DNA from 4 places in the Bradyrhizobium sp. 61 genome. Region 3 is predicted to be linked to each of the others. Evidence: predicted binding sites of a transcription regulator. Region 3 holds the regulator's gene; each other region holds the start of a gene.
The links. The regulator LexA, encoded in region 3, represses DNA repair genes until DNA is damaged. The targets are predictions, from matches to a motif close to TGTTCNNNNTGTGTTCNG.
Positions count from the first base shown of each region.

Region 1: a site for LexA is predicted at 2,429-2,446, ahead of IVB46_RS35170 (putative DNA modification/repair radical SAM protein). Genes of this name have one in related genera too.
Region 2: a site for LexA is predicted at 2,520-2,537, ahead of ruvC (crossover junction endodeoxyribonuclease RuvC). Genes of this name have one in related genera too.
Region 4: a site for LexA is predicted at 2,785-2,802, ahead of IVB46_RS11375 (single-stranded DNA-binding protein). Genes of this name have one in related genera too.

Region 1 covers NZ_JADPIU010000084.1:368,378-373,187, forward strand. The annotation lists gene IVB46_RS35165 (UdgX family uracil-DNA binding protein) at 1-1,113, opposite strand, end outside; gene IVB46_RS35170 (putative DNA modification/repair radical SAM protein) at 1,113-2,348, opposite strand; gene IVB46_RS35175 (DNA repair protein) at 2,512-3,294, shown strand; gene IVB46_RS35180 (DNA polymerase Y family protein) at 3,197-4,783, shown strand; gene IVB46_RS35185 (error-prone DNA polymerase) at 4,780-4,810, shown strand, end outside.
Region 2 covers NZ_JADPIU010000052.1:144,065-148,874, forward strand. The annotation lists gene IVB46_RS15610 (methyl-accepting chemotaxis protein) at 1-1,395, opposite strand, end outside; gene IVB46_RS15615 (YebC/PmpR family DNA-binding transcriptional regulator) at 1,599-2,345, shown strand; gene ruvC (crossover junction endodeoxyribonuclease RuvC) at 2,568-3,095, shown strand; gene ruvA (Holliday junction branch migration protein RuvA) at 3,092-3,709, shown strand; gene IVB46_RS15630 (hypothetical protein) at 3,706-4,236, shown strand; gene ruvB (Holliday junction branch migration DNA helicase RuvB) at 4,233-4,810, shown strand, end outside.
Region 3 covers NZ_JADPIU010000035.1:42,057-46,866, reverse strand. The annotation lists gene IVB46_RS10640 (HAD family phosphatase) at 1-86, shown strand, start outside; gene IVB46_RS10635 (hypothetical protein) at 242-436, shown strand; gene glp (gephyrin-like molybdotransferase Glp) at 668-1,879, shown strand; gene lexA (transcriptional repressor LexA) at 2,056-2,757, shown strand; gene IVB46_RS10620 (hypothetical protein) at 2,965-3,195, shown strand; gene IVB46_RS10615 (hypothetical protein) at 3,388-3,822, shown strand; gene IVB46_RS10610 (GAF domain-containing protein) at 4,045-4,810, shown strand, end outside.
Region 4 covers NZ_JADPIU010000035.1:204,795-209,604, reverse strand. The annotation lists gene gyrA (DNA gyrase subunit A) at 1-1,350, opposite strand, end outside; gene IVB46_RS11380 (DUF2306 domain-containing protein) at 1,519-1,917, opposite strand; gene IVB46_RS11375 (single-stranded DNA-binding protein) at 2,120-2,632, opposite strand; gene IVB46_RS11370 (outer membrane beta-barrel protein) at 3,081-3,842, shown strand; gene IVB46_RS11365 (outer membrane protein) at 4,076-4,765, shown strand.

The DNA of each region.
Region 1 (4,810 bases), on a different contig from region 3:
TCCGCGCGGCACGAATTTGAAGTGCTTGACCGCGTTGGTGACGTAGACCTTGTTGCGGTCGACGCCGGCTTCCTGAAGCGCCCGATCGAGCATCTGGCCGGCCGGGCCGACGAACGGATGGCCGGCGAGGTCTTCCTTGTCGCCGGGCTGCTCGCCGACCAGCATGATGGTCGCGTCTTTCGGGCCCTCGCCGAACACGGTCTGCGTCGCGTCCTTGTAGAGCGGGCAGGCGCGGCAGTGCGCGGCCTCCTCGCGGAGCGCTTCGAGATCGTCGGCAGCCAGCTTGCGTGGCATCGGAGCCTCCGGCCGCTTCTGGGGCTTGTGCGGATCGGTTGCGGCATTGGCGATCATGGCGCCGGTCATGCGCTCGGCGTCCTCGATCAAGGGCTTAATGATCGACGCCTCGGGCAGGTTCCTCCAGTATTTCTTCGGCATCTCCGTCTGCATTGCCTTCACCTTGAGCCGGGCCGGGTTGAAGATGCTGGCGTAATAGCGCCGCCAGGTTTCCTCCAGCCGGTCTTCGCCCGGTGCTTCGTTCTTGCTCACACCCGGGGTGAATGAGAGCGCGTGGCCATCCCAATGCGCGCACAGATCGGGTGTCAGGATCGACCAGGGCATGTCGGCAAAGCGCTTGGCGAAGAACGGCGCGGCGAGCTCGACGATGTGATGCTCCGGCTCGAACCAGGCGACGTAATGCGCTGCGCGCTCGCGTCCGATCTCGCGGAAGCGCACGAAGGCATGCATCTTGTGCTCGTCGCGATGGACTGCTCTTGCCATGGCGGTGACTTGCGCGACATCAGGATCGGTCGCGACCTCGATGAGATCGTGATTGTCCTTCAATCGCCAGAGCAGGCGATAGAGGATCGCAAAGCGCTCGGGATCGCGATGCAGGATCGCGGCCTTGGCGAGCTCGACGAATTTTGCCGAGACGTTGAAGGTGCCGTCGTTCACCTCAAATATCGGAGACGGCGCGGGCGGTGCGAACAACTCGGCTTCGCCGCCTTGCACGGTCCAGGTGACATCGGTTGGCGGCACATGATGCAGCACGAGGCTGCGTGCGGCTTTGCGCCAGCCGTCGAAATCGGTTTCGGTGTCGAGGGTGATGTACTGCATCAGAAGCCAAACCCCAGTTGTGTTGCCTTCGGCTTGAACCGTTCGATCAGCCGCGCCTCGTCGAGGCGGTGCGGCGCGGGGCGGTGATCGCTGAGGACGATGAACGGCAGCGCCTTGTTGCGGGGCACATGCAGCCGCGCGAGATCGGAGAGGCGGATCGTGGTGGTGCGTCGTGTCGCGATGATGCGTTCGACCGCCTTGGTGCCGAAGCCGGGCACGCGCAACAGCTCCTCGCGGCTGGCGCGGTTGACGTCGAGCGGGAAGCGGTCGCGGTGGCGCAGCGCCCAGGCGAGCTTCGGATCGATGTCGAGCGGCAGCATCGCGCTGTCGTCAACGATCTCCGCAACGTCGAAACCGTAGAACCGCATCAGCCAGTCGGCCTGGTAGAGCCGGTGCTCGCGCAGCAGCGGCGGCGCGCGCAGGGGCAGCGCGCGGCTCGCATCGGGGATCGGGCTGAAGGCGGAGTAGTAGACGCGCCTCAGCCTGTAGGAGCCGTAGAGATTGGCGCTGGTGTGCAGGATGGTGTGATCGTTGGCACTGTCGGCGCCGACGATCATCTGCGTGCTTTGCCCGGCCGGTGCAAAACGCTGCGGCCTGGCCTTCGTCTTCGCGCTGCGGCCTTCCTCGACCTCGTCGAGCTTCAGCCGCAGCCGGCCCATGGTGCGGCGGATCGCGCGCACATCCTTTTCCGGTGCGAATTGCTGCAGGCTCGTCTCCTCGGGCATTTCGATGTTGATGGAGAGACGGTCGGCATATTTGCCGGCTTCCGCGATCAGCGCGTCGTCGGCCTCGGGAATGGTCTTGAGATGGATGTAGCCGCGAAAGTGATGCTCCTCGCGCAGTTTGCGCGCGACGCTGACCACCTGCTCCATGGTGTAGTCGGGGCTGCGGATGATGCCGGAGGAGAGAAACAGGCCCTCGATGTAGTTGCGCCGGTAGAAGTCGAGCGTGAGCTTGACCACCTCGTCGATGGTGAAGCGGGCACGCGGCACGTTGGAGGAGGCGCGGTTGACGCAATAAAGGCAGTCGTAGTTGCAGGCGTTGGTCAGGAGCACTTTGAGCAGCGAGATGCAGCGTCCGTCCGGCGCGTAGGAATGGCAGATGCCCATGCCCGGCGCGGTCGAGCCCATGCCCTTGCCATCGCTGGAATCCCGCTTCTCGGTACCGCTGGAGGCGCACGACGCGTCGTATTTGGCGGCATCAGCCAGAATCTCCAGCTTGCGTTGTACGTCCATCGTGGGATCCCTTTGATTCAGCTTACGAATCCGGATGAGCACCAATTCGATTGACTCCCCGGCCGCTGTTAGCTTTATATTAGAACATATCATGAACAAATGAGCCAGCCGCAGGTTCTTATTTTTGAGAACCTCGGCAATCACCTCTGAAGGAGCGGCGTATATGAGCGGCGCACGGATGAACGCGCTTGCGACCTTGCGCGGCCAGATCGAGCGCATCGAGACGGCGGAGGTCGTGCATCAGCACGATCGCGTCGCGCTCGGCCACGGCGAGGTCGACAGCGCGCTGAAGGGCGGGCTCGCGCGCGCGGTGATCCACGAGGTGTTTTGCGAGGGCCGGCAGGGAACCGCTGCGACGGGTTTTGTCATGGGGCTTGCGGGGCGTGTCTCGCGGCGCCGGCCGCTGCTGTGGGTGCGGCAGGATTTTTCGGAACTCGAGACCGGCGCGCTGTCGATGAGCGGGCTTGCCGAGATCGGTCTTGATCCGCGCCGCGTGGTGATGGTGCGTGCCGCCGATGTCGAGAGCGCGCTGCGGACCTCGGCCGATGCGCTCGCCTGCGACGCGCTTGGCGCCGTCGTGCTCGAGCTCTGGGGTGAGACGCGGCAGTTCGATCTCGTGGCGAGCCGCAAGCTGACGCTGGCCGCGCAATCTTCCGGCGTCACCGGCCTGATGTTGCGGATGGCCGCGCAGCCTTTGCCCTCGACCGCGGAGACACGGTGGATGTTACGCGCGGCGCATTCGCCGCCGGGCCCGGCATGGAGTTCCTGGGGCGCGCCGCGCTTCGATGCCGAGCTCTTGCGCAATCGTCATGGCCCGTGCGGCCGGTGGATCATGGAATGGAAATGTGATGAGTGCCAGTTCAGTGAACCGTCGGCGTATCCTCAGCCTGTGGCTGCCGCGCCTGCCCATCGATCGGATTCAGCGGTTCTTCGGCGCGCTGGGTAAGACCAATGATCCGAGCATCGTTGTCATCAAGGACAACAATGCGCTGGTGATCCATGCGCTGGACGAAGCCGCCGAGCGCCTCGGCTTGCACATCGGCCAGCCCCTGGCCAATGCACGGGCGATGTGTCCGGACTTGAAAGTGTTCGACGCCGATGTTGTGGCCGATGCGAAGACGCTCAGCGACGTCGCCGACTGGTGCGACCGCTTCACGCCGCTGGTGGCGCTCGATCCGCCGCACGGGCTGTTTCTGGACATCACCGGCTGCGCGCATCTGTTCGGCGGCGAGGCTGCGTTGTTGCAGACCTTCGTCCGCGCACTCGCCCGTCAGGGTTTTGCCGTCAGCGCGGCGATCGCCGGCACCTCGGTCTGCGCGCGCACGCTGACGCGGCAGGCCTCCGGCACCATCGTCGCCGATGGCGGGGAGGCGGCGGCAATCAGCCGGCTGCCGGTGTCTGCGCTCGGTGCGGGCGAGGCCATCACCACTGGCCTGCGCCGCGCCGGTCTGAAAACCATCGGCGATGTCGCCTCGCGCGAGCCGCATGAGATCACGGCGCGGTTCGGCGCGCGGTTCTCCACGCTGCTCGCGCATGCGCAGGGGCATGGCGATGCCCCGATCAATCCGCGCAAACCGTTGCCGGATTACATCGTGGAGAAGCGCTTTGCCGAACCGATCGCCACCGACACCATGATCGCGATGACGCTGTCGCGGCTGGCCGATACGCTGATCGCGTCCATGGAGAAGCAGGGCAAGGGCGCGCGGCGCCTGGAAGCCGCCTTCTTTCGTACCGACGGCGTGGTGCGCGCGATCATGGTCGAGACCGGGCGGCCGGTCACGCAAAGCAAAGTCATCGACCGGCTGTTTCGCGAGCGCCTCGATGCGCTCGCCGATCCGCTGGATCCCGGCTTCGGTTTCGACATGGTACGACTGTCGGCAAGCCGCACCGAGATCGTGGTGCAGGAGCAGCGCGATCTCGACGCCCATGTCCATGACAATGACGAGCTCGCCGCGCTGATCGACCGCATCGCCGCGCGCATCGGCGGAAAGCGCGTCGTCGTGCATTTGCCTGAGGATACCCATATCCCCGAATGTGCGGTGCTGGCCGCGCCTGCCCAGCACCATCTCGCCGTGGCCATGCAGGCCGAATGGCCGGCGCGCGCCGAGAGCGAGCCGCCGCTGCGCCCCCTGCGGCTGTTCGACAGACCGGAGCCGATCAAGGTGCCGTTCGCGACCGTGCCCGACGGCCCGCCGCATCAGTTCACCTGGCGACGCGCGCTGCATGCGGTGGTGCGGGTGGAAGGGCCCGAGCGCATCGCGATGGAATGGTGGCGGCAGGACGGCAAGCAATTGACGCGGGATTATTTCCGCATCGAGGATGCCGAAGGCCTGCGCTTCTGGATCTTTCGCGACGGTCTTTACGAAGGAGAGGTGTTCGACGACGAAGGCAAACCCATTCCTCCAAACTGGTATGTGCACGGTCTCTTCGCATGAACACGCCTGCTTATGCCGAGATCGGCA
Region 2 (4,810 bases), on a different contig from region 3:
CAGATATTTCGTGCGGTATTGCTGCGGATTGGTGCCGGCGATTTCCGCATAATCGGTGTCGAAGAGGTCGTCGATCTTGACCTCGCCGCGTGCAACCGCCTGCTCGAAAATCCGGGTCAGCGCCGTGCCGGCCTCCATGGCGCGGGTGACGAACTCGGTGTTCTCCTCGTGGATCGACCAGAGCCTGTCTTCGATCTTCTCGTTGAGATCGGCATTGGGGCTGACGAATTGCGCGCGGGCGCCGGCCTTGGACTGCTCGATCACGCGCAGGCGGCAGGCGCCGACGCCTTCGAGCGTGCCGTCGACGACGGCCTGCGTGGCAAGCTTCGCCGCCTCCGCGCCGCCGATCAGCACGCCGTCCATCGCGATCTCGTAGACCTGCAACACGCCGCGCGCGGTTTCGAACTTGAGATGGCAGGGCAGCCGCTCGGTCTTGCGACGGTCGTCGTGCTCGCTCTGGCGCAGCAGCACCGCGCAGCGCGATTTCAGCTTCCGTGCGAAGGCGGTGACGGCCTTGCCGGCGCTGGCGACGTTCTCGCCGTGGGTCTCGGCCGCCTTGGTCGCGGCGTCGATCTCGGCCGCGCTCTCGCCGACCGAGATGATGAACTGCGACGCGCTGGCCGCGTTGCCGGAGACCTCGCTGGTGGTGGCATTCTGCTCGGCGACCGCGCCGTTGACGGTGTCGAACACCGGGCGGATCGCCTCGATCGCCTGCGCAATGCGATGCACGGCGTCGGCCGAGCCGGCGGCGTCGCGCTGGAGCGCGTCGATCTTCCTGGTGATCTCCTCCGTCGCGCCCTGGGTCTGCACCGCGAGCGCCTTCACTTCGGTGGCGACGACCGCAAAGCCCTTGCCCGCCGCACCCGCGCGCGCGGCCTCAATGGTCGAGTTGAGCGCGAGCAGCGTCGTCTGCCGCGCGATCTGCGCAATCAGATTGACGACATTGCCGATGGCAGCGGAGGATTCGCGCAGGCGGTCGACATTGGCGCGGGCTTCCTGCGCCGCGGCGCTGGCTTCGTCGGCGAGCTTGCCCGCCTCGCGCACCTGCGCGCCGATGCCTTGCGCGGACTGGGTGAACTTGTCGGCGGCATGGGCGAAGGTCGAGGCGTTCGACTGCGCCGCATTGGTGCGGCCCGTGAGGGCGTCGGTGCGTTCGCGAATGTCCGCGAGCGTTGCCGCGGTCGCCTCCGCGCCTCCGGCCACCGAATTGGCGGCCCGCTCGAGCTGGCGGATCATGGCACCGAGCTCGAGCTCCAGCAGTTCCAGGATTTCCCTGGCGGAATCGCCCTCGGCCGACGGGGCGGGCGCGGGATCGACCGGCGACGGCGCGGCCTGTGGGGGTGCCACGGGCGCGGACAAGTCGGGCAGACGCTTCCGAAACAATGCGAACGCCATCAGGTCACTCTTGTCGGGGAACGGGCGGTTGCTATTTTCGCAAGCCGGAATGAAATCAGGGTTAACGGTGCCTGACTCCTAGGCACGGGGCACTACGGTATTACCTTAAGGTCGTAGAGCCTCTTTCATTCCGGTGGGTTGGCGGCCTATAAGGCCGCGCTTCCCACCCTCACCTTTGGCGCACGATTCCTTACGAGACACGCATGGCCGGACATTCCCAATTCAAGAACATCATGCACCGCAAGGGGCGGCAGGATGCGCAGAAGTCGAAGCTGTTCGGCAAGCTGGCGCGGGAAATCACCGTCGCGGCCAAGCTGGGCACCCCCGATCCCAACATGAACCCGCGCCTGCGTGCGGCCATCATCGCGGCGCGCCAGGAGAACATGCCGAAGGACAATATCGAGCGCGCCGTCAAGAAGGCGCTCGGCAATGAGGGCGAGAACTATGACGAGATCCGCTACGAGGGTTACGGCCCCGGCGGCGTCGCCGTCATCGTCGAGGCGCTGACCGACAACCGCAACCGCGCCGCCTCCGACATCCGCTCCTTCTTCACCAAATCGGGCGGCAATCTCGGCGAAACCGGCTCGGTCTCCTTCATGTTCGACCGCACCGGCATCATCGAATACGACCGCGGCGTCGCCTCCGACGACGCGGTGCTGGATGCCGCGATCGAGGCCGGCGCCGACGACGTGGTCTCGGGCGAAGGCGGACACGAGATCTACGCCTCAACCGAAGGCTATCGCGACGTCGCCAAGGCGCTGGAAGCCAAGTTCGGCGAGCCGCGCAAGGCCGCGCTGATCTGGAAGCCGCAGAATACGGTCGCGGTCGACGACGAGACCGGCGAGAAGCTCTTGAAGCTGATGGACCTGCTCAACGAGCACGACGACGTCCAGCACGTCTACGCCAATTTCGAGGTGTCGGACGCGCTGATGGCGAAGATTGGCGGCTGACGCCGCTAGCCCCAAATTCCGCTGTCGTCGCCCGGCTTGACCGGGCGACCCAGTATTCCAGAGACGCCAGAAGGATACGGAGAAGCCGCGGCGTACTGGATACCCCGCCTTCGCGGGGTATGACGCCGGTTTGTGGTTGGCAGCAGCGCTCCCCATCACTTCCCCTGTTACTTCCGTTCTGTTTCTGTTTCCCCCACCGCAGCCAGCCGCTATCACTGGCCCATGACTGCGCTCCCGATTCGTGGCCCCGTTCGCATCATCGGCATCGACCCCGGCCTGCGCCGCACCGGCTGGGGCGTGATCGAGGCCGAGGGCAATCGTTTGATCTACGTCGCCTGCGGCTCGGTGGAACCGCCGGACGATCTGCCGCTGGCGAGCCGGCTGCTCGCGATCCATGAGGGGCTTGCCGCCGTCCTGTCCGGTCACAAGCCGATGGAAGCCGCGGTCGAGCAGACCTTTGTGAACAAGGACGGCGTCGCGACGCTGAAGCTCGGCCAGGCCCGCGGCGTCGCCATGCTGGCGCCTGCGATGTTCGGCATCACTGTCGCCGAATACGCGCCGAACCAGGTCAAGAAGACGGTGGTCGGCGCCGGCCACGCCGACAAGCACCAGATCGCGATGATGCTGAAGATCTTGCTGCCGAAAGCCGAGCCGCCGTCAGCGGACGCCGCCGACGCGCTCGCCATCGCCATCACCCACGCCCATCACCGCCAGAGCACGGCGCTCAGGCTGAAGGTGGTGGGCTTATGATCGGCAAGCTCAAGGGCCTGATCGATTCCTACGGCGAGGATTATGTCCTCCTCGACGTCGGCGGCGTCGGCTATCAGGTGCATTGCTCGGCCCGAACGCTGCAGCATCTGCCGGCGCCCGGCGAGGCCGCGGTGCTGTCGATCGAGACTTACGTCCGCGAGGACCAGATCAAGCTGTTCGGCTTCCGCACCGACCAGGAGCGCGAATGGTTTCGCCTGCTCCAGACCGTGCAGGGCGTCGGCGCCAAGGTCGCGCTCGCGGTGCTCGGCACGCTGGCGCCTTCCGATCTCGCCAACGCCATCGCGCTGCGCGACAAGGCCGCGGTGGCACGCACGCCGGGCGTCGGCCCCAAGGTTGCCGAGCGCATCGTCACCGAGCTGAAGGACAAGGCGCCGGCCTTCGCCAATGTCGATCCCGCCGTCGTGCATCTCGCCGGCGCCGTCGACGACCAGCGCGCGCCGCGCCCGGTGGCAGATGCGATCTCTGCGCTGGTCAATCTCGGCTACGGCCAGCCGCAGGCGGCTGCCGCTATTGCATCCGCATCGCGCAGCGCGGGCGAGAGCGCCGAGACCGCGCAACTCATCCGGCTAGGCCTGAAGGAGCTGTCGAAGTGAGCGCGGCCCACTCCAATCCCGTCGCCGCCCTGTTTCGTCGCCTTTCGCGCGTGGCCGGTATCGTCGTGATTTTCTCCATTGTCGGGCCGCTGACGACCGCCGCGTTGGTTGCTGTGACGGTAACGGCGCTCGGCGCCGCGGTGCTGCAGATGTTTCTCGTGTTCCTCGAACTGGAAGCACTGCGTGCCCTGGTTTCGATCGCGGTCGTGCTGTTGGCCATCGTCACGATTCTCGCCTCGTTCCTTCCTGCAGTCGTCGCCGGCCTGATATTTGCGCTGGCGGCGGTCTACGCCGATCTCAACATGATCTGGATGGCGTGGCTCGCCGCGGCCGTGGGCGCGGCCGGCTTCGTCATGGTTGGCATGTTCGTCGTGCCCTCCGAAACCTCGGCGGTGATCGTGCCGAGTGTCCGTTCCGCGCCCGAGGCGCTGAAGCTTTCGGCGATGCTCGCCGTCGTCGCCGTCATTCCGGCCAGCCTGTGCTGGTGGCTCGCGAAACCGCTGCATCGTGTTATCCTGCCCGCATGACCACTCCCCCACGCATCGTCACGCCCGAGCGCCGCTCCGATGACGTCGGCGACACCGCGCTACGCCCGCAGTCGCTGTCCGATTTCGTCGGCCAGCAGCAGGCGCGCAAGAATCTCTCGATCTTCATCGAGGCGGCGCGCAAGCGCGGCGAGGCGCTGGATCACGTGCTGTTCGTGGGCCCGCCCGGCCTTGGCAAGACCACGCTGGCGCAGATCGTGGCCAAGGAGCTTGGCGTCGGCTTTCGCGCCACCTCGGGTCCGGTGATCGCCAAGGCCGGCGATCTCGCCGCACTCCTCACCAACCTCGAAGAGCGTGACGTGCTTTTCATCGACGAGATCCATCGCCTCAGCCCGGCGGTGGAAGAAGTGCTCTATCCCGCGATGGAGGACTTTCAGCTCGACCTGATCATCGGCGAGGGCCCGGCGGCACGCTCGGTGAAGATCGAGCTGTCGAAATTCACGCTCGTCGGCGCCACCACGCGCGCCGGCCTCCTTACCAATCCCTTGCGCGACCGCTTCGGCATCCCGGTCCGGCTCAATTTTTACACCATCGAAGAGCTGGAAAGCATCGTCAC
Region 3 (4,810 bases):
AAGGAGCGCGGTCGCGCGGCCTGACCACGGTCCACGTGACCTCGCCCCGCGACGTCGGGAACGCCCTCAAGGCGCTCGGAATCTGATCTCTGGCCGGCAAGCCGACGGGCCGCGAATGGAACTATATTGCCCGGGGGCGAGGAACCAAAACCCTTTGTGCATTTTTATACGGAGTTCCCGGAACGATTGCCCCCTCTCAGGACTCATGAGTCCGTTAGGAATCTACATCGGGCTTATCGTCGTGTTGGGCAAAACCTACCTCACCAAGCAGGCCTCTCTGCTGATGAAATTCGCCAGGACCACATCGGATTCTGAGCTTTCCGCCAAGCTGATCAGCAAGGCCGCCGACCTGAAATCCCAGGCCGACCCGCTGCCTGACAAGGATCAGGGCCCCGCAGCGCCGGACGTCAGTCCGTACAAGCCGCCGGGGAGTTGACCGATGCTGGCCGTGGCTCTCGTCCTTCTCGTCCTCGCCATGGCCATCCTCGTACCGGTCTGTCTCGCCTTCTGGATCATGCCGCGGCGGACTTGATGCTCACCCTTCATCGCAGAGCGGATGACGCAGGATAAATCATCCTGCGCGGCCACTGTTTTGCCTCTGCGCCTGCACTCGGCTAGAACTCTCGCCGCCGATTTGCCCGAACGGGCCCAGCAGGAGTTTTCACCCGTGGCCCTGATGCCGGTTTCCGACGCGCTCTCCGCGGTGCTGGCGGGCGCAGAGCCGTTGCTTGAAGAGATGATCGCGCTCGACGCAGCCTTCCACCGCGTGCTCGCACGCGACGTCGCCGCGCGGCGCACGCAGCCGCCGCAGGCGATGTCGGCAATGGACGGCTATGCGGTGCGCGCGGTCGATGCGGCGAAGATCGACTCCCAGCTCACCCTGATCGGCGAGGTCGCGGCGGGCCGCCCGTTTGCGGGATCGGTCGGCGCCGGCGATGCCGTGCGTATCTTCACCGGCGGTGTCGTTCCCGATGGCGCTGATGCGGTCGTGATCCAGGAGGACACGATCGCGGACGGCAAGCGCATCACCATCAAGGAAGCCGCCGTAACGGGGCGGCACATCCGCCCCGCCGGCGTCGACTTCTCGGAAGGCGACGTGCTGCTGCGCAAAGGGGCCCGGCTCACCGAGCGCGACCTCGCGCTCGCCGCCGGCATGAATTACCCGCAATTGCCAGTCCGGCGACGCCCGAAGGTCGCGATCCTCGCGACCGGCGACGAGCTGGTGATGCCGGGTACGACGCCGGGCCACGGCCAGATCGTCTATTCCAACGGTTATGCCCTGCACGCGCTCGCCCGCAGCGAGGGCGCCGATACCATCGACCTCGGCGTTGCCGCCGACACGCTGGAGGCCACCACAGCCGGCATCGGCCGCGCGCGGGAGAGCGGCGCGGACATCCTGATCACGACCGGCGGCGCGTCGGTCGGGGACCACGATCTGGTCCAGCAGGCGCTGAGGGACGAAGGTATCTCGATGGCGTTCTGGAAGATCGCGATGCGGCCGGGCAAGCCGATGATGAACGGGCGGCTCGGCGCGATGCGCGTGATCGGCCTGCCCGGCAATCCCGTGTCATCCTACGTTTGCGGCTTCCTGTTCATGGTGCCGTTGATTCGCGCGCTTTCGGGCCGTTCGATGATTCATCACCGCCGCGAACGCGCGGTGCTCGGCCGCGATGTCGGCGCCAACGACCAGCGCGAGGATTACCTGCGCGCGCGCCTCGAGCTGCGCGACGACGGCACGCTTCTCGCCCTTCCGGTTAATCACCAGGATTCCTCGCTGCTTGCGAATCTCGCTGCGGCACAGGCACTTCTCGTGCGCGCGCCATTCGCGCCGAAGGCCGAAGCCGGCACGCCTTGCGAGGTCTTGCGGCTGCCCGTGTGATCGCTTCGTTCGCGTGCGTTCCGCGAACTTTGTCGCGTTCACGGTAAATTAAGCAGTTGCGGAACATGTATCGAACATATAGTGTCCGTTCATGATTTGTTTCGAGCATGTAGCGGCTTACTGCTGAATTCAGCGTCTCGGAATCGAACGACATCAACCGGGGGATTTTGGTCGAGATGTTAACGCGCAAACAATACGAGCTCCTGCGGTTCATCAGCGAACGGCTGAAGGAAAGCGGCGTGCCGCCCTCCTTCGATGAGATGAAGGACGCGCTCGACCTGCGCTCGAAATCGGGCATCCATCGCCTGATCACCGCGCTTGAGGAGCGCGGTTTCATCCGGCGCCTGCCCAACCGGGCCCGCGCCATCGAGGTGATCAAGCTGCCCGAGCTTCAGGCCGCTGCCGGCAGCCGCCGCGGCTTCACGCCGAGCGTCATCGAAGGCAATCTCGGCAAGGTCCGCACGACTTCGAGCCCGCCGGCGGACGAGGGCGAGCGCCCCGTCGCGGTCCCCGTGATGGGCCGCATCGCGGCCGGTACGCCGATCGAGGCCTTGCAGACCCGCAGCCACACCATCAGCGTACCGCCTGACATGCTCGGCTCGGGCGAACATTACGCGCTCGAAGTGCGCGGCGATTCCATGGTCGAGGCCGGCATTCTCGACGGCGACATGGCGCTGATCCAGCGCAACGAGAGCGCCGATACCGGCGATATCGTGGTGGCGCTGATCGACGACGAGGAGGCGACGCTCAAGCGCTTCCGCCGTCGCGGCGCCTCGATCGCGCTTGAGCCCGCCAATGCGGCCTATGAGGTCCGCATCCTGCCGCCCAACCGGGTGAAGATCCAGGGCAAGCTGATCGGGCTGTACCGGAAGTATTGATACCGGACGTGCCGGTATCGGTTATTTGGCGCCCCGCGCGCCTTCGATCGGCATCGCCGATCCGAGATTGGAGCGGACGATTGTCCGCTTCCGCTGGATAGTCTTTCTGGTTTCGCGCAGATTATCCGGCCCCTCCTCCAGCGGTAAATCCTCGGCACGCCGCACGAAGCAGCCCTGCTTCGTGGCCTTCAGGTTCGAGGAGAAGTCATGCGCCGGATCGTTCTGAGCACACTTGCTGTGGCGCTGATCGCAGCATCAGCGTCGCAAGCCTTGGACGTACAAGCCTTGGCCACGCAAGCCTTGGTCGCGCAATCGCGGCCCCATGTCCGCAAGGACACCGCCCTGAGCGAGCAAGTCCGCAAGGCCCGCGACACCGTCGACCGACGGTCGCGGCCGGGCTGGCAACATTCCGGCTGGTCGGCGCCTGCGGGGCGCTGACACGCGCCTGCGGAATGCAAAGGGGCGGGCTTTGTTCCTGGTGGATTCGGGAAAGTTAATGTGATTGCGGCCTGCGGCGGCGAGCCGTAGATTTGCCTACAACCCGGCAGAACGTTTGGTATTTCCACTCTGATAGAGGCCTGCGCCTCGATTAAGAGACGTGGGTCGCTATCCCTGCATGAGGAGCACCCGATGTGTGACTACAGCCTGCATGCCGTCGCGTCGCGTCCCGCCGAAGTCGGCGAGACGATCGTCACGACAACCTTCCGCGGCACCTCGACGCGCGGCTTTGCCTCCGCGGCCGATCCGACCGTCGCGGTCTGCCTGCTCCCGGGAACGGAGCTCGCCTTCGCCGACAACGTCCGCTACGACAATCGCTGGATCTGGACGCGCACCGTCAATTCGCGCGTCGGCAAGTTCGGCAAGATCGATCCGCACATTCCCGATCGCCATCATGATGCGATCGAATTCCCCGACGGCAAATCCGTGCTGGTGACGCAGCTGGTCGAAGGCCAGCGTGCGACCGTGCTGCAGCTACCGGTGACCCAGCCGCTCGGCGAGCGCGAGCACAAGCCGCAGACCATCACCGACAGCCGGCCAACCATCACCCGCCTGCCGATCGGCTGATGCAGCCATTCCCGGCCGGCAGGTCGGGCCAGGATTGAAATCGCCATCGCCGGCCGAGGCCGGCGAGATGGTGTCGTTCGTGTCCCGCGAAACTCCATCGGGCGGACCAAGCCGTGGCGTCTCCACCGCACGAAGTTTGCGCTGTCCTGCCTGAATTTTGAACGTCCGTTCCGCAGCCAAATGGCCGATGCTTGGTGCGGCTTGAGACGGCGGGCACGTTCGATGAAGACCTTCATTCGCGTCGTTGAACTCTGGGTGCCTGACCGCACGCGCATGCGGCTGGAATTCGGCGGCGGCCTCTACGGCGAAGGGTTGTCCGCGTTTAGGGACGTGAGCGAGGGTCTGCATTTCGGATATGACGAGGGGCTTCCCGGCAAGGCCTGGACCAGCGGCCACCCCGTGATCCTCACCAGATTCACCGATTCCTATTTCAGGCGGACCGATCAGGCCATCGCCGCCGGGCTGATCTGCGGCGTTGCGGTGCCGGTGTTTTCAGGCGAATTCCTGCAAGCCGTCATGGTGCTGTTCTGCGGCGACGACGAGGCCCATGTCGGCGCGATCGAACTCTGGCACAACGATGCCGAAACCTCCCACGAGATGGGGCTCGTCGACGGCTATTACGGCACCGCCGACATGTTCGAATTCAACTCCCGCCACACCAGATTTCCGCGTGGCTTCGGCCTGCCCGGCCGCATCTGGAAAGCCGGCCTGCCGCTGATCATCAAGGACCTGCACGATGCCAGGAGTTTTCTGCGCTGGGAGGACGCCGCCAAGGTCGGAATCAATCTCGGCGTCGGCGTTCCCTACCGGACCGGCACCGATCAGACCTGGGTGCTGACATTCCTCTCCGCGCAGGCGACCCCGATCGCGCGACGCTTCGAGATCTGGGTCCCGGACGAGGCCCGTTCGGCGCTGGTCTTCCGCGCCGGCGATTGCAGCGGGCAGACCGACCTCGCCGCGCTTTATGCGACGAAATCCATCGCCAAAG
Region 4 (4,810 bases), 160 kb from region 3:
CCGGATCGTGCCGTCCTCGCTGATGCGGTGGCGCGGATCGTCGATCAGCGTCAGCATGTCCTCGACGTCCCGTGCCGGCCAGTCGCGCGACATCAGGGTGTCGCGGGCAGTGGTCGGGTCGGGCGAGGTCCGGATGACGCGGATCATCTCGTCGATATTGGCGACCGCGATCGCCAGACCAACCAGGATGTGGGCGCGATCGCGCGCCTTGGCGAGCAGGAACTTGGTGCGACGCGTGACGACCCGCTCGCGGAAGTCGACGAAGATCGCCAGCAGGTCCTTCAGATGCATGATCCGCGGACGGCCGCTGTCGAGCGCCACCATGTTGACGCCGAAGCTCGTCTGCAGCGGCGTGAATCGGTACAGCTGATTCAGCACCACATCCGGCACGGCGTCGCGCTTCAATTCGATGACGACGCGGTAGCCGTCGCGGTCGGATTCATCGCGCAGGTCGCCGATGCCTTCGATCTTCTTTTCCTTGACCAGCTCGGCGATGCGCTCGACCATCGTCGCCTTGTTCACCTGGTAGGGAATCTCGGTGATGATGATCGCCTCGCGCTCCTTGCGGATGGTCTCGATGGCGACCTTGCCGCGCATGACGATCGAGCCGCGGCCGAGGTGATAGGCGGCGCGGATGCCCGCGCGTCCGAGAATGACACCGCCGGTCGGGAAATCCGGTCCCGGAACGATGTTGATGAGTTCCTCGATGGTGAGCGCAGGATTGTCGATCAACGCGACGCAGGCGTCGATGACCTCGCCGAGATTGTGCGGCGGGATGTTGGTGGCCATGCCGACCGCGATGCCGCCCGCCCCGTTGACCAGGAGGTTCGGGAACTTGGCCGGCAGGACCGACGGCTCGGTTTCGTTGTTGTCGTAGTTCGGCTGGAAGTCGACGGTGTCCTTGTCGATGTCGGCCAGCAGAGCCAACGCCACCTTCGTCAGTCGCGCTTCGGTGTACCGATAGGCGGCCGGGGGATCGCCGTCGACCGAGCCGAAATTGCCCTGGCCGTCGATGAGCGGCACGCGCATCGAGAAGTCCTGCGCCATCCGGACCATGGCGTCGTAGATCGACTGGTCGCCATGCGGATGATATTTACCGATCACGTCACCGACCACGCGCGCCGACTTGACGTACTTCTTGTCGGGCGTGTGCCCCTGCTCGTTCATCGAGTAGAGGATGCGACGATGAACCGGCTTCAACCCGTCGCGCGCATCAGGCAGCGCACGCGCCACGATCACGCTCATTGCGTAATCGAGGTAGGACTTCTTCATCTCCTCGTAGATGGAAACGGGACGAATGTCCGAGGGTTGCGCCGGCTGGTCGCCGGGCTTGTTGTCGTCGTCAGCCAAGGGGAAATCCGGTGAGATTTTATCTGGGAATCATATAGCGCATCGCCCCCCTGATAACCACCCTTGCGAGGTCTGGGGAAGCGGTTTTTCCGACTGTTTTTCCAGAGACTTACGAGCTCAGCACCACTGCCTCGAGGGAAGCCGGAATGAGCCGCATGGAACCACGTCCTAGGCTCCGAAAATCACCCGGTGCATGATCCGTCCAGGCACAAGCGTGAACAGCCCGGCAATCACGAGCGCGCCGACGAACGTCATGATCATGATGCGCCGGTGATCAGTGACGCGATGGGTATGCGCCCGCCACACCGCGAGCGGCAACATCACCAGCGTGAAGATCGACAGGAGATGGATCGGGCTGAACGGCCCGACCAGACGGATCTGGTGGATCCAGAACGACGAGGCCGCCACCACCGCCATCAGCGCCACCCAGATCCAGCCGATCGTCCGGTGCGGTAGCGTGCCCTTGGGGGCGGCAAACTGAACGAGGCCGAGCACGAAGGCGGCCATTGCGGCAAAGGCATGCAGCGGGATCGCCGGAGCAGCCTCAAGCAGTGGCGCAACGCTCATGCAGGGCTTCCTCTAATCGACGGCCGACCCATGTGAATAGGATTAACATCAAGTTAATACCATTCACATCATGCCTCGTCAAAGGCTTGAGGCAGCACATGAGGCAAGCCCGGAAAAACCGAGCTTTGCCCGCCAATTGGTAAGAAATCCTGTCGTTTCAGGCGAGCAAGGTGACATCAGGGGCGAAGCGCCCCCGCCCGCCTCAGAACGGGATATCGTCGTCCATGTCGCTGTTGCGGCCACCACCACCGCCACCACCGCCGCCGCCGGCGGCAACGGCACGGCGCGGCGCGCTGCTGACGGGACCGGAGGAGCCGAAATCGCCGCCCGGCTCGTCGCCGAAGCTGCCGCCTCCACCGCCGCCGCGGCCGTCGAGCATCGTCAGGGTCGAGTTGAAGCCCTGGAGCACGACCTCGGTGGAGTACTTCTCGGCGCCGCTCTGGTCGGTCCATTTGCGGGTCTGGAGCGCGCCCTCGATGTAAACCTTCGCGCCCTTCTTCAGGTACTGCTCGGCGACCTTGCAGAGCCCTTCATTGAAGATCACGACGCGATGCCACTCGGTCTTTTCCTTGCGCTCGCCGCTATTCTTGTCGCGCCAGGTCTCCGAGGTGGCGATGCTCAAATTCGCGATCGGCCGCCCGTCCTGGGTGCGGCGGATTTCGGGATCCTTGCCGAGATTTCCAACCAGAATGACCTTGTTGACGCTTCCCGCCATCGCCGCTCTCCACTCCGAATGCCACTGAATTTTAGAAGGCCCGGGACGCGCCCGCGTCCTCTGCAACCTGTTGACGCGACCTATACGCTTGCGCGGACGGATCGGCCCGTCACCCCTCCACTTATCCCCACATATAGCACCCCTGGCCGGCTCGTTCCAGATTTGTTCTTATGACACCCCTCACCTTGTTGCGTTGGCAAGACGGCACCGCGCTGCACAAAGACGGCCTGCGCCAAATGGAATTTCCCCGAATTCCTGAGGACGGCGAAACAGCTTAACATTCATCAAGTTAGAAGCAGTTCAGATGCCGCCCGACTGTTGCATTCCGGAGACGGACTCCGCCTCCCGCCTAAGCTACGCTTGCTGCGGAATTAGATTCTTATAGGCGTCGCGCCTGATCAGCCGCTTCGGGGACTTCGAAAAGCGGTCAGAAACTGGGGGGACTGCAATGAATAAGATTTTGATTGGTACTATTGGTGCAATCGCGTTGGGGCTGTCGGCTCCCGCAAGCGCGGCAGATCTCGCTGCGCGTCCCTACACCAAGGCTCCAGCACCGATGATCGCGACCATCTACGACTGGAGCGGCTTCTACATCGGTATCAACGGCGGCGGCGGCACCAGCCACAAGTGCTGGGACGTCGATATCGGCGGTGGCGTTCTCGTAGGCGAAGGCTGCCACAACGCGACCGGCGGCACGGTCGGCGGCCAGGTCGGCTACCGCTGGCAGTCAGCCAACTGGGTGTTCGGCTTCGAAGGCCAGGGCAACTGGGCCGATTTCTCGGGTGACAACATCAGTGCTATCAGCGGCCTGCGCGATCGTTCGAAGATCAACGCCTTCGGCCTGATTACCGGTCAGGTCGGTTACGCCTGGAACAACGTCCTGGTCTACGTGAAGGGCGGCGGCGCCGTCGTCAGCGATCGCTACCGCAGCTTCGACGTCGCCAGCGGCCTCGAGTTCGACCGGGCCAACGAGACCCGTTGGGGCGGCACCGTGGGTGCGGGCGTCGAGTTCGGATTCGCCCCGAACTGGACCGTGGGTTTCGAATACGACCACATCTTCCTCGGCAACCGCACCATCGGCTTCACCGGATCCGGCAATTTCGCCCCGCTCGGCGTCGCCACACGCTCCGATCGCATCAGCCAGGACGTCGATATCGGCCTCGTCCGCGTGAACTATCGCTGGGGCGGCCCGCTGATCGCAAGATACTGACATCCCTCTGGGATCGCTTGGAGATCAAAGGCCGGCCTCGCGCCGGCCTTTTTGCGTGGGCAACGGGAATTATAGGTCAGTCACCGTTACGTTTTGCGATTATTGTGGCTTTTGGGAGACACAACTTGCGGCTTTGCTGATGTAAGCACGACATCAGTTGGACCACGGCGTCCGATGTCCTTCCGAACGCACGGAAGGCAAAAACAGAAACCGGGACTGGGATTAGTTTGAAAATGAAGAAGGTTTTGTTGGCTTCGGCCTGTTTGTTCGCTCTCGCTGCTCCGGCTTCGGCCGCTGATCTCGCGGCGCGCCCCTACACCAAGGCTCCGGTGGCGGTGGCCTCGGTCTACAACTGGACCGGCTTCTACCTCGGTATCGTCGGCGGCGGCGCCTGGGAAAACGGTTCCGGCGACCCGAAGATGAAGGGTGGCTTCGTCGGCGGCACCGCCGGCTACAACTGGCAGACCGGTAACGTCGTGTTCGGCGTCGAGGCTGATGGTTCCTGGGCTGATGTCAGTGCTTCGGCGACCGGCGCCACTGTTGTTCCCGGATTCGGCGTTGTGACCGCAACGGCGAGCTCGAAAACCGATGCCATGGGCACCGTGCGCGGCCGTATCGGCTACGCCGTCAATCAGGTCCTGTTCTACGGCACCGGCGGCTACGCCTGGATCGACAACAAGATCACCCTCTCCGCTCTCGGCCTGACCGCGTCGGACAGCAAGTGGCACTCCGGCTGGACCGTCGGCGCGGGCGTCGAGGCGTTCTTCGCTCCGCAGTGGTCGGTCAAGGGCGAGTACCTCTATCGCAGCCTCGGCGGCGAGACCTACTTCTCGGGCGCCCTGCCCACCGGCACGCTCAACTTCCACACCGTGCAGGTCGGCGTGAACTATCACTTCGGGGGCCCGGTGGTCGCGAAGTACTGAGCTTCGCTTCCAACGCACCGCGTTACGAAAGGCCGGCCTTGCGCC